Regions from separate parts of the Rhodococcus sp. P4_F5 genome, predicted to be linked through region 4. Evidence: riboswitches for the same ligand, from Rfam matches in the RefSeq annotation. Region 4 holds a riboswitch; each other region holds the start of a gene.

Region 1 (3,200 bases), on a different contig from region 4:
GCCGCGGACCACGAGGTACTCGGTCTCGCCGCTGCGCGCGATCAGGTCCTCCTTGGACTCGGCCGCGCCGATGAAGCCGACCGGGCAGCCGATGATCGCCGCCGGACGGGGCGCGCCCTGGTCGATCATGTCGAGGAGGTGGAACAGCGCGGTCGGTGCGTTGCCGATCGCGACCACCGCGCCCTCGAGCTTCGGGCCCCACAGCTCCAGCGCCGCGGCGGAGCGGGTGTTGCCCAGCTGCTCCGCGATCACCGGGACCCGCGGGTCCGCCAGCAGGCAGAGCACTTCGTTGTTGGCGGGCAAGCGCTTTCGGGTGACTCCGGAGGCCACCATCGTCGCGTCGCAGAGGATCGGGGCGCCGGCGCGCAACGCGGCACGCGCGGCGGAGACCACACCGGGGGAGAAGGCGACGTCGTCGACGAGGTCGACCTGGCCGCAGGCGTGGATCATCCGCACCACCGTCTGCGAGACGTCCGCGGGGAACCGGGTCAGGTCAGCCTCGGCGCGGATCGTGGCGAAGGACTGACGGTAGATCTCTGCCCCGTCGCGGATGTAGTCGGTCATGCGGACCACGATAGTGGCTTCAGGACGACGGCCGATCCACCCGGTAGCCGTCGCCGGTGGCCACCACGTCGGTAACCTCGCCGCGCGGTCGGCCGCACTTTCGCTCGCAGCCCGCCCAGTGCTGACGGCCCTCGCCGATCTCGCCGGCCGCCAGCGCCGCGCCCAGGTCGGCCCGCACGTCGGCCAGCGCCTTGCCGCATCCCGGACGCCCCGTGCACGCGCTGACCTGCAGCCACGGCGAGTTCTCGTCGAAAATCAGGCCCATCGGCGCGAGCACCCGCACCACCTGCTCGGCCGTCCAGTCGTCTAGGTCGCAGACCAGCACCGAACGCCAGGGCGTGACGACGAGCGGCTTGTCCACCGCCGCCAGGAACTCCGCGACCCGGGCGCTCATGGTGCCGAGCGCGAGCCCGGCGGCGAGGGTCACCGCGCCGTCGCCGTGGTCGAGCCAGCCGATGGGCCCGGTGCCCACCGCGGGCAGGTCGACGGTGTCGGCGGTCCCGGCGCTCAGGCCCAGCCCGCTCAGCAGACGCTCTACGCCGCCGTCGATCTCGTGCAGGCGCCACTGGTCCTCGCGGATCTCGAGCAGCAGGCGCGCGGCGGCGAGGAGCACCTCGACGCCGTCGGCCGCGGGGATCCGGGCGCCGTGGTCGCGGCCCGCCAGCACCAGCGCCACCTCGTCGGCCCCGACGGCGTGCAGGCCCAGGTCCGCCGACAGCCCGGAGACGTCGCCGCGGCCGTCGTCGAGGGAGAACATCACCCGTCCCGGCAGCGCGGCCAGCGCGGGATCGGCGCACAACCCGCGGTCGAGGTCCTGGACCCAGCCGCGCACGTCCACCCGCCCGCCGATCCGTCCGGAGAGGGGGCTGGCCAGGATGTTGCGCACCCGCTCGTGGCTGGGCGAGGGCAACAGCCCGGCTTCGGCGAGCCGGTCCGCGAACGCGGCCGGGTCGGTCACGGCCCGCAGCTGGATGTTGCCGCGGGAGGTGAGCTCGAGCTCGCCGCCGGCGAGGTCGTGGGCCGCGGTGGCGAGCGTCTGCAACTGCGCGGCGGTCAACGCGCCGCCGGGCAGCCGCACCCGGGCCAGCGCGCCGTCGGCGGCCTGGTGCACCTGCAGGGCGCCCGGGCAGGCGTCGGGGCGGGACCGGTCGCCGGTGGCCGGTCGGGGGGAATTCGGGTTCGCGGACATCGTCTCCAGGTTACGTTCCGCGCACCGGTAGGCTCAGCGGCGCTTGCGACAGCTCACGAGGAAACCGGTGTGAATCCGGTGCGGTCGCGCCACTGTGACCCGGCACGGCCGGGGAGTCAGACACTCGTGTGCTGCCGTCCGGAACCAATGGGGCGCGAGACCCCGAGGAGGCCTCACCCGTGATCCTGCTGTTGTCGACGTCCGACACCGACCTGCTCAGTGCCCGTTCCAGCGGCGCCGACTACCGCTGGGCCAACCCCGCCCGGCTGCTCGTCGACGACCTGCCCGCCCTGCTCGACGGCGTCGACCTGGTGGTGGTGCGGATCCTCGGCGGCAAGCGCGCCTGGGAGGAGGGCCTGGACGCGGTGCTCGCGGCGGGCCTGCCGACCGTCGTGCTCGGCGGCGAGCTGGCCCCGGACGCCGAGCTGATGGAGCTGTCCACGGTGCCCGGCGGCGTCGCCGCGGAGGCCCACGCCTACCTCGCGGAGGGCGGGTCGGAGAACCTGCTGCAGCTGTCCAACTTCCTCTCCGACACGGTGCTGCTGACGGGCCTCGGGTTCGACGCGCCCACGCACACCCCCACCTGGGGTCACCTGGATCGGCCGTCCGCCGTGCCGGAGGCCGACGCGACCGTCGCGGTGCTCTACTACCGCGCGCAGCACCTGGCCGGGAACACCGCATACGTCGAGGCGCTGTGCCGGGCGATCGAGGACCGCGGCGCCCGGGCGCTGCCGATCTTCTGTGCCTCGCTGCGCACCGCGGAGCCGGAGTTGCTCGACGCCCTGCGCGCGGCCGACGCGATGGTCGTGACCGTGCTGGCCGCCGGCGGCACCCGGCCCGCGGGCGCCACCGCGGGCGGCGACGACGAGGCCTGGGACGTCACCGAACTCGCGGCGCTGGACGTGCCGATCCTGCAGGGCCTGTGCCTGACCAGCAGTCGTGAGACCTGGGAGGCCAACGACGACGGCCTCTCGCCGATGGACGTCGCGACCCAGGTCGCCGTGCCCGAGTTCGACGGGCGGCTGATCACGGTGCCGTTCTCGTTCAAGGAGATCGACGCCGACGGCCTGACCAGCTACGTCCCCGACCCCGAGCGCGCGGCCCGGGTGGCCGGCATCGCGGTACGCCACGCCCGGCTGCGGCACATCCCGGTCGCGGACAAGCGGATCGCGCTGATGCTGTCGGCCTACCCGACCAAGCACGCCCGGATCGGCAACGCCGTCGGCCTGGACACCCCTGCCAGCGCGATCGCGCTGCTCACGCAGATGCGTGACGCCGGTTACGATCTCGGCCCGCTCGACGGCGAGGACGCACTGCCGGGGCTGGCGGCCGGGGACGGCGACGCGCTGATCCACGCGCTGATCGCGGCGGGCGGTCAGGACCCGGACTGGCTGACCGCCGAGCAGCTCGAGGGCAACCCGATCCGCATCTCCGCGGCCCGCTACCG
Region 2 (3,200 bases), on a different contig from region 4:
CTGTCCGCGCTGCTGGTCACCGCGCAGGGCAAGGTCCGCTCGGACCAGGACTTCGTCTTCTTCAACCAGCCGACCGGTCCGGGCGTGCGCCTGCAGCCGGGTGTGCCCGGTCAGTCCGCCGAGCTCGCGGTCTCGCTCGGCGCGGTGCCGGCGGACGTCGAGCAGGTGCGCGCGGTGATCACCCTCGACGACCCCACCGGCAGCTTCGGCCGGTTCGCCGCCCCGACGGCGCGGGTCGCCGACACCGCGGGAAACATGCTGTACGAGTACCGGATCGACGGCCTGGACAGCGAGTCGATCGTCATTGCGCTCGAGCTGTACCGCCGCCAGGGTGGTTGGAAGGTGCGGGCGGTGGGCCAGGGCTACGCCGGGGGCTTCGCGGCGCTGGTCACCGACCACGGGGTGTCGGTCGACGACGAGCCGGCCCCCACCCCCGCTGCACCGCCGGCTCCCCCGGCGCCGCCCGCGGCACCTGCGGCACCTGCGGCACCCGCGGCACCCGCGCCACCTGCGGCACCTGCGGCACCTGCGGAGGTCAGCCTGACCAAGAGCAGGCCCGTCAGCCTGACCAAGGGCCAGAAGGTCACCCTGAAGAAGGACGGCGGTGTCGCACTCACCCAGATCCGGATGGGCCTGGGCTGGGATCCCGTCGTCACCCGCGGCCGGTTCGGCGCGCGCCAGGCGAACATCGACCTCGACGCCTCCGCGCTGCTGTTCGCCGGCACCGAGTTGGCCGAGGTCGTCTACTTCGGGAAGCTGAAGTCCACCGACAACTCGATCGTCCACTCCGGCGACAACCTCACCGGCGACGGTGACGGTGACGACGAGGTGATCGCGGTGGACCTGAGCGCCGTCTCCGCCCGGGTGACCACGATCGTCTTCGTCGTGACCTCGTTCCGGGGGCAGACGTTCGAGCAGGTCGACAACGCGTTCTGCCGGCTCGTCGACGCCACGATCCAGGCCGAGCTCGCGCGGTTCACGCTGAAGGGCGGCATGCCGTTCACCGCCATGGTGATGGCCAAGGTTTACCGGCAGGCAGGTGGCTGGAAACTGCAGGCCGTCGGGGAGGGTGTCGACGCGAAGACGCCGCAGAAGGCCGCCAAGCACCTCCACCCCTTCCTCGGCGACTGACCCTCGCCCTTCGGGGACCCGATTGACACGACTTCGCATCAGGTGCGAAAGTCTGCGGGTAATGCGATGGTGGACGGGAATCCGGTGCAAGTCCGGAGCGGTCGCGCCACTGTGATCGAGGCGTTCGTCAGCCTCGACAGCCAGACACCGTCATCATCGCCAGGATTTTTTAGGGACGCGAAATCCCAGGAGGAACCATGGCTTACGTTCACGCCCCCAGCAGGGCAACCGATTCCATCGGCATCGCGATGATCATCGCGGGCGTCGTACTGCTCGCGATGTTGACGCTGTACCTGGTCGGTTTCGACCAGGGCGCGGTCTCTCGCACCGGCATGTACATGCACGAGCTGATGCACGACGGTCGCCACCTGCTGGGCCTGCCGTGCCACTGACCGAGTCCTTCAAGAACCTCCTCATCCGCGGGCTGCTGGCCGGCCTCGTCGCCGGGCTGCTGGCCGGTGCCGTCGCGTTCGTGATCGGCGAGCCGCACGTCAACGCGGCCATCGCCATCGAGGAGTCGGCATCCGCGGCCGCCGAGGCCGAGCCGTCCGCGGCCGAGGCCCACGAACACGCCACTTCCGAGGCCCACGAGCACCCCGCCCCGGGCGCCGCGGCCACCGCGGCCGAGACCGACGCGGCCCACTCGCACGGCGAGGACGCGCTGGTCAGCCGGGACGGGCAGCGGGCGGGCCTGTTCCTGGCCACCGCGCTCGCCGGCCTCGCCCTCGGCGCCATCTACGCCTCGGTGACCTACTACGCGCGGCGCGCGAGCACGCTGTCCGCACCCGTGCTCGCGTTGGCGCTGGCCGGGCTGGGGTGGCTCGCGATCGAGGCCGTGCCGTTCTTCAAGTACCCGGCGAACCCGCCCGCGGTGGGCGACCCGGACACCATCGACAAGCGGACGCTGCTGTGGCTGGCATCGGTGGTCCTCGGGCTGCTGGCCGTCGCCGTCGCCGCGTACGCCGCCAGGATCGTGGCGGCCAACGACTTCCTGACGGTCCGGATCGCGGCCCCGCTGCTCGCGTTCCTGGTGGTCGTCGGCGTCGGCTACCTGGCGCTGCCCGACGTCGACGAGGTGGGCAGCGACTTCCCGGCCTCCCTGCTCTGGGAGTTCCGGATCTCCTCGCTCACAGTCCAGGCCACGCTGTGGCTGGCGCTCGGGCTGGGCTTCGCCTTCCTCACCGAACGCGCCGCCCGTACGCGCTCAGCGGTCGCCGTCGCCGGTCGCTGACCCCCACCGCGCAACGCAACACCGACCCGCAACACCGACCCGCAACACCGACCCGCAACACCGACCGAATGTCGCATTCGTTCAGCTGAGGTGAACGAATGCGACATTCGGTCAGGCGTAGGGGTGGCCGCTCAGACCGCGCAGGTGTCGTCGGTGCAGGCGCCACCGTCACCGTCGACTGTGACGATCGCGCCGGACTGGGCGAACGCCTGCTCGAGCAGTTGGGTGAACACCTCGACGGGCTGCGCCCCCGAGACACCGATCGCCCGGTTCACCGCGAAGAACGGCACGCCGTTGATCCCGAGCCGCTGGGCCTCCTCGGTCTCGGCCCGCACCTGATCGGCGGCGGTGTCGGTCTCCAGGGCCGCCCGGATCTCGTCGGCGTCCAGACCCACCTCGGCGGCGATGGCGACCAGTTCCTCGCGGTCGTCCACCACCCGGCCCTGTGTGAAGTGCGCCCGGAACAACGCCTCCATCACCTCGTCGGTGCGGTCGCCGGCCAGGTGGACCAGCCGGTGCGCGTCGAAGGTGTTGGCGGAAATCGCGATGTCGAAGTCCATCACCAGGCCGTCCTCGGCCGCGACGGCGGTGACGCGGGCCGCCAGCTGCTGCGCCTCGGCCGCGGACAGGCCCTTGCGCGCGGCGACCTCGTCGATGTTGCTGATCCGTGCGCCGACCGGGCGGTCGGGCAGGAGCTGGTACGAGCGCCACTGCACCCGGACCTGGTCACGGTGCTCGAACTTCTCGAGGGCGGCGGCAAAGCGGCGCTTGCCGATGTAGCACCACGGGCAGGCGATGTCGGACCACACCTCCACCACCACGGACGGCGCGACGGCGG
Region 3 (3,200 bases), on a different contig from region 4:
GATCCTTCGCGGCTTCCTCGGCTCCCGCTGGCAGCCCGTCACGGTCGGTTTCACGCATCCCGCGCCGGCAGACACCAGCACGTATCGCCGAATATTCGGCAACACGGTGGAATTCGAGTACGAGACCACGGGCATCGTGTTCTACGCCAACGATCTCAATGCCCCGAACCAGCTGTCCGACGAGCTGCTGCGGCCCTACGCCCGGCAACTCCTGGACGGGCTCCCCGCCTCCACGGAGACGACGGCGTTGGACCGGACCCGCGAGCTGATCGAGGTCCTGTTGCCCACCGGCCGCTGTTCCGTCGAGCAGGTCGCCCGGAGCCTCGGGGTGGACCGGCGGACCGTGCACCGGCAGCTCGCGGCGTCCGGCGAGACGTTCACCTCGGTGCTCAACTCGGTGCGCATCTCGTTCGCCGAACGGTTCGTGACGAACCCGCGGTACTCGCTGACCGAGGTCGCCCTGCTGCTGGGGTTCTCCACCCCCGGCAGCTTCACGAGGTGGTTTCGAAGCCAGTTCGATCAGACACCAAGCGAGTGGCGCGCCGTCCAGATCAGCCCCCGCGAGGGCTCCGGACCTCGGTGAGCGCCGTCAGTCGTCGAAACCCCCGCGAACCCGCTTGCCCGTGAGTTCGTCCGTCCCGCACACCAGGTCCGCCACCAGGGTCTCGGCGTCGTCCGGGTCGAGCCCGGCGAACCACTCCCCGCGGGGGTAGACGACCACCAGCGGCCCCAGGTTGCACGGGCTCAGGCAGCCAGACGCGGTCACCATCAGTGCGGGCTGCGGCGCCGCCTTCGCGGCCGCGGTCAGCGCGCGGTGCACCGGCCCGGCGCCGTAGGCCATGCACCGGGGCCCCTTGCACACCAGCACGTGGTCGCGGTGCGGTTCGATCTCCGACCAGGCGGGGCTGCGGTACGAGGCGGGGCTCGCCGTGACGGCCGATCCCGCACCGTCGCAGGCCGACGCCACTGCCGCGGCGACGGCGGTCTCGGCGCCGGTGTCCTCGCCGAAGGTGACCAGGAGGTCGGCGCCGGCGCGCGTCTCGCGCCAGTTCGCGACGGCCCTCTGCGTCCAGGTGATCAGGTAGCGGTCGCGCGGGACCGCCACCGGCAGCAGCAGCACCGCGCCCAGGCCGTCGGCGACGGCCGCGTCGAGGGCGTCGTGCAGCGTCGGGGTGGCCGCGTCGAGGTAGGCCAGGGTGACGTCGCCGTCCCGGTGGCCGCGCACCTCGCGCAGCAGCCGCTCCGCGGACTTCTCGTCGACCCCGCTGACCGTCGGCCGCAGCACCAGCACGGTCCGCCGGCCGCGGCGGTCCGCGCGCTCTGCTCGTGGCGCGGACAGGGCTCCGCCTGCAACATTCATCGTGTGATCGGTCCATCCTCGTGGCGTGATCGAGCGTCGACGAGGGTGGTATCTGGCTACGTGCCTCCCGCGGGGAGGCACTCACAGTGGCGGGACCGCGCCGGATTCGCACCGGCTTCCCATGACCTCGACGATCATGACCGCTGCAGGCTATCGCACCCACGTCCGCCCGAATCCGCCCGTCCCCGCGACCGTTTCGCCTCACCGCCGGAACCAACCCGTCTCGTCCGAGTCGATCAACCCGCTCATCTCCAACACCGGCAACGCGCCCCGCACCGAGTTCAGTGGCAACCCCGACCCCTCCGAGAGTTCCCGCACCCCAACCGAACCCGACGCCGGGAACGCTTCGTACACCTGCGCCGCCCTTGCCGACAGCCCGTCCAGCCGGCGCGCCGGACCGGACTCCGGCTCCCCCACCTCGATCGGCCCGGCCGCCTCGGCGACGTCCGCCGCCCGCGCCGCCAGCCGGGCCTCGCCGTCCCGGATCATCCGGTGACAGCCCACCGACGCGGCGGAGGTCACCGGCCCCGGCACCGCCAGGACCGGCCGGCCCAGGCGCGCGGCCCAGGCGGCGGTGTTGCGGGCCCCGCTGCGGGCACCGGCCTCGACCACCAGGACCGCGTTCGCCAGCGCCGCGACCAGCCGGTTCCGCGCCAGGAACCGGTACCGGGCCGGCGGCGTACCGGGCGCGTACTCGCTGACCACCAGGCCCTCCTTCGCGATCTCCCGCAGCAGCCGCCCGTGGCCCGCGGGGTAGGCCCGGTCCACCCCGCAGGCCAGCACCGCCACGGTCGGCGTGCCCGCCGCCAGCGCCGCCCGGTGCGCGGCGCCGTCGATGCCGTAGGCCGCCCCGGAGACCACGGTCCAGCCCTCCCCCGCCAGGTCGTCGACGAACTGACTCGTCGCGTGCTCGCCGTAGCCGCTGGCCGCCCGGGTCCCCACCACCGCGACCGCGCGTTCGGTCAGCCCCGCCACCGAACCGCCGCCGAGCACCCACAGCGCCAGCGGCGGCGCCGACTCCCGGTCCGCCCGGGGCTCGACCCCGTCGAAGGCGAGCAGCTTCCACTCCGGCCAGTCCTCGTCGTCGGGGGTCAGAAGTCGGCCGCCGAGCCGCTCGACCAGCGCGAGGTCCCGCTCGGCCGTGTCCAGGTGCCGGCGCGCCTGCGTCCGGGCGCGCAACACCTCCGGCAGTTGCGCCCCGCGCACGGCCCGCGCGGCCTCCTCGGGGCCGACCGCCCGCACCAGTTCCACCAGCGGCGCGCACGGCCCCTGCGCCACCTGGGACAGGTACGCCCAGGCCGCCGCCCTGGTGTTCACGCGCCGCTCCGATCCTTGAAGCCCAGCTCCCGGAAGCCCAGCGCCAGGCCCACCTCGTCCTCGCCCGGCACCGGCAGTCCCTCCAGGTCGGACAGCGTCCACGCCACCCGCAGCGCGCGGTCCGCGCCGCGGGCGGTGATCTGACCCTCCCGCAGCCCCCGTTCGAGCGGCACGAGGGCCCGCCGGGACAGCCGAAAGCGTTGCCGCAGGGCGGGACCGGGCACCTCGGCGTTGGTGCGCCACCCGAACTCCTGCCAGCGCGCGACGGCGGCGGCGCGTGCGGTCGACACCCGCTCGCGCACCGACGCGGTGGACTCCGCGGCGTCGCCGTTGAGCGCCCCGACGGACAGCTCGCGCATCCGCACCCGCAGGTCCACCCGGTCCAGCAACGGCCCCGACAGCTTGCCGAGGTAGCGCCGGCGGACGGTCGGGGTGCAGATGCAGTCCACCTCGCGCGGCGGTGCGCAGGGGCACGGGTTCGCGGCGAGGACCAGCTGGAATCGCGCCGGGTAGCGGGCCACAC
Region 4 (3,200 bases):
TGGCCGCGGCCGGAGTGATCTCCGGCCTGATCGCGCTGATCGTGTGGCTGCCGTTCCTCAGCGCGCTGCGCACCGGCACGCTGTCGGGCACCGGCTCCGCCACCCACTACCTGCCCGAGGCCGGCGCGGACCTGCCGCTGCCGATGTTCGACGGCGACCTGACCGGGGCGCTGTGCCTGCTCGGCACGGTGTGGCTGGCCGGTCGCGCCGCCTCGTCGCGGCGCGCGCAGGCGCTGGGCCTCGGCGTGGTCGCGGCGTACCTGTGGGTCCTGATGTCGATGGCGGCGACGGCGGTCGGCACCACCCTGCTGTCCTTCCGGCTCGAGCCGGTGCTCATCGTGTTGCTCGGCGCCGCAGGTGTTTTCGGCTTCGTCGACTTCGCCCGCTGGCTGATCCTCGCGACCAGCGAGAACCCCCGGGTCAAGGCCGCGGTGGTGGCGGTGGGCGCGCTCGGCGCGCTCGCGTTCGCCCAGTCCATCCCGCACCTGCTGGCGCCGGAGATCACCATCGCCTACACCGACACGGACGGCGACGGGGTGCGCGCGGACCAGCGTCCGCCGGGCGCCGCCGCCTACTACGCGGCGGTGGACGAGGCGATCCAGGCGCAGCGCCCCGGCCCGCGGTCCGACACCGTGGTGCTCACCGCCGACACCAGCTTCCTGAGCTTCTACCCGTATTTCGGGTTCCAGGGGCTCACCTCGCACTACGCAAACCCGTTGGCGCAGTTCGACAGGCGGGCCGCCTACATCGAGTCCTGGACGGAACTGCAGACCCCCGACGAGCTGATCGAGGCGATGGACGCGACCGGCCTGCGGGGCCCCGACACGTTCGTCTTCCGCCAGTCCGACGACGGGTACACCCTGCGCCTCGCGGAGGACGTGTACCCGAACGACCCGAACGTGCGCCGCTACACCGTGACGTTCCCGGAGAAGCTGTTCGAGGACCCGCGGTTCTCGGTCACCGAGGCCGGGCCTTTCGTGGTGGTCACCCGCGTCGGTTAGGGTCCACTTGTTGTCACGGTGTTCGGGAAGTCCGGTGTGAAACCGGCGCGGTACTCGCCACTGTGAGCAGGTACGTCGACCGCTTGGGGCTCGAGCTCCGACCACTGGGTGCGCAGGCATCTGGGAAGGTGCGGTCGCCGGTCATCCCTGCGAAGCCAGGAGACCGGCCGTGACGCAGCCCTGATGTTTTCCACGAGTCATGGAAGGCGGGTCGCTTTGCGCACCCTCGTTTCGTCGCGAGCTCGCTCGCGTATCTCCCCCCGGGTCATCTCCTCCGCGGCACTGTCGATCGCTGCCGCCCTCACCCTGTCCGCGTGTGGCGGGTCGTCGGACTCCGACGGCGACACCGCTGCGATCTCCCTGCAGAGCTGCGGTCGCACAGTCACCCTCGCCGGACCCGCCGAGCGCGGCGTCACCCTCAACCAGGGCGCCACCGAAACGGCGCTGTCGATCGGCGCCCAGGACCGGATGGCCGGCACGGCCTACCTCGACGACACCATCGCACCGCAGTGGGCCTCCGCCTACGCGCAGGTCCCGTCGCTCGACGAGAAGGACTACCCGAGCCGCGAGGCCCTGCTCGAGGTCAAGCCCGACCTGGTGCTCGCGTCGTACTCGAGCGCGTTCGACGACAAGGCCGTCGGCTCGCACGAGTCGTTCGACGCCCTCGGTGTCGCCACCTACGTCTCCCCGTTCGGCTGCAAGGACAAGTCGACCCGTCCCGCCGTGTCCTGGGATTCGATCGGCACCGAGGTCACCGACTACGGGACCCTGTTCGGCCGCGAGTCCGAGGCCGACGCCGTCGTCGCGCAGATGCGCGAGACCCTCAGCGGCATCGAGGCCGCGGCGCCCGCGAAGGGCAAGAGCATCTTCTGGTACGACAGCAACACCGACACCCCGTACGTCGGCGGCAACGCCGGCGGACCTCAGCTGATCATCGATGCGGTCGGCGGGACCAACGTCTTCGCGAACGCCGACGGCGCGTGGCTCGACGGCAGCTGGGAGACGGTGCTGGCCGCGAATCCCGACGTCATCGTCCTCGCCGACGCGTCGTGGGACACGGCCGAGGAGAAGAAGAACTACATGCGGAGCGACCCGGCCCTGAAGGACCTGAAGGCCGTGCGGGACGACGCGTTCGTCGTGGTCCCGTTCTCGGCGAGCACGCCGGGACCGCGCACCATCGAGGGCGCGAGCCTGGTCGCCGAGCAGCTGGGCGGCAACGGGGCATGAGTCCGACGACCCGGGTGCCGGCCCGGGTAGCCGCGGCGACCAGCACCGGCTGGTCGGTGATCCTGGTCGCGCTGCTCGTGGTGAGCTGCGCGGCCGGGGTCGCGATCGGCGCGGCCGACCTGTCGATCGGCACAGTCGTCGAGTCGATCGCCGGACGCCTCGGCATCGGCCCGGGCACTGACCTGCTCACCACCCACATCGTCGTGGACCTGCGGATGCCACGGGTACTGGCGGCCGCGGCGATCGGCGCGGGACTCGCCCTGTGCGGCGCGGTGCTGCAGTCGCTGACCGGCAACCAGCTGGCCGACCCCTACCTGCTCGGCATGTCCGGGGGCGCGTCGTTGGGTGCGGTCCTGGCGTTGACGACCGGCGCGAGTGCGGTGGGCGCCTTGGGATTCGGCGCCGTCTCGTCCGCAGCATTCCTCGGTGCCCTCGGGAGCCTGCTGCTGGTGTTCGTCATCGCGACGTCCCGGTCCGGGGCGCTGCTGCCCGGTCGACTCGTCCTCGCCGGTATCGCGGTGGGGCAGTTGGCCGCGGCGCTGACGTCGGCGTTGGTGCTGTTCGGCGACCGCGACTCCGCCCACCGGGTGCTGAACTGGACTCTCGGCTCGGTGGCCGGCGTGCGCTGGTCGGGTCTGGTCGGCATCCTCGTCGTCGTCGCCGCGACGATGACGATCTTCCTGGCCTACAGCCGGGTACTGGACTCGTTCGCGTTCGGTGAGCGTGCCGCCGCGAGCCTCGGCACCAACGTCGAGCGGTCGCGTTGGGTGCTGTACGTGGTGGCGTCGCTGTGCACGGCGGCGCTGGTGGCGCAGGCCGGCATCATCGGCTTCGTCGGACTCGTGGTGCCGCACGCGGCCCGGATGCTCGTCGGGCCGCTGCACGCGCGCCTGCTCCCGGTGGTCGCTCTGGTGGGCGCCCTGTTGCTGGTGTGGGCCGACATCGCCGCCCGCACGGTCATGCCCGGGCGGG

Evidence for each region. Region 4 has a riboswitch for cobalamin ahead of AC1DU4_RS15195 (ABC transporter substrate-binding protein). Riboswitches for the same ligand answer to the same signal wherever they lie in the genome.
Region 1: another riboswitch for cobalamin. It lies ahead of cobN (cobaltochelatase subunit CobN); the one in region 4 lies ahead of AC1DU4_RS15195 (ABC transporter substrate-binding protein).
Region 2: another riboswitch for cobalamin. It lies ahead of AC1DU4_RS03265 (CbtB domain-containing protein); the one in region 4 lies ahead of AC1DU4_RS15195 (ABC transporter substrate-binding protein).
Region 3: another riboswitch for cobalamin. It lies ahead of AC1DU4_RS05565 ((2Fe-2S) ferredoxin domain-containing protein); the one in region 4 lies ahead of AC1DU4_RS15195 (ABC transporter substrate-binding protein).

What each region holds. Positions count from the first base shown of each region.
Region 1 covers NZ_JBFUJP010000013.1:51,854-55,053, forward strand. Annotated here, with positions in the region: gene AC1DU4_RS08450 (precorrin-8X methylmutase) at 1-564, opposite strand, end outside; gene cobG (precorrin-3B synthase) at 584-1,753, opposite strand; adenosylcobalamin (AdoCbl) riboswitch at 1,800-1,890, shown strand; gene cobN (cobaltochelatase subunit CobN) at 1,933-3,200, shown strand, end outside.
Region 2 covers NZ_JBFUJP010000003.1:92,208-95,407, reverse strand. Annotated here, with positions in the region: gene AC1DU4_RS03270 (TerD family protein) at 1-1,131, shown strand, start outside; cobalamin riboswitch at 1,176-1,301, shown strand; gene AC1DU4_RS03265 (CbtB domain-containing protein) at 1,329-1,523, shown strand; gene AC1DU4_RS03260 (CbtA family protein) at 1,514-2,362, shown strand; gene AC1DU4_RS03255 (DsbA family oxidoreductase) at 2,494-3,200, opposite strand, start outside.
Region 3 covers NZ_JBFUJP010000007.1:4,010-7,209, forward strand. Annotated here, with positions in the region: gene AC1DU4_RS05560 (AraC family transcriptional regulator) at 1-583, shown strand, start outside; gene AC1DU4_RS05565 ((2Fe-2S) ferredoxin domain-containing protein) at 590-1,360, opposite strand; cobalamin riboswitch at 1,388-1,538, opposite strand; gene dprA (DNA-processing protein DprA) at 1,562-2,677, opposite strand; gene AC1DU4_RS05575 (YifB family Mg chelatase-like AAA ATPase) at 2,674-3,200, opposite strand, start outside.
Region 4 covers NZ_JBFUJP010000034.1:48,763-51,962, forward strand. Annotated here, with positions in the region: gene AC1DU4_RS15190 (galactan 5-O-arabinofuranosyltransferase) at 1-1,001, shown strand, start outside; cobalamin riboswitch at 1,001-1,187, shown strand; gene AC1DU4_RS15195 (ABC transporter substrate-binding protein) at 1,218-2,228, shown strand; gene AC1DU4_RS15200 (FecCD family ABC transporter permease) at 2,225-3,200, shown strand, end outside.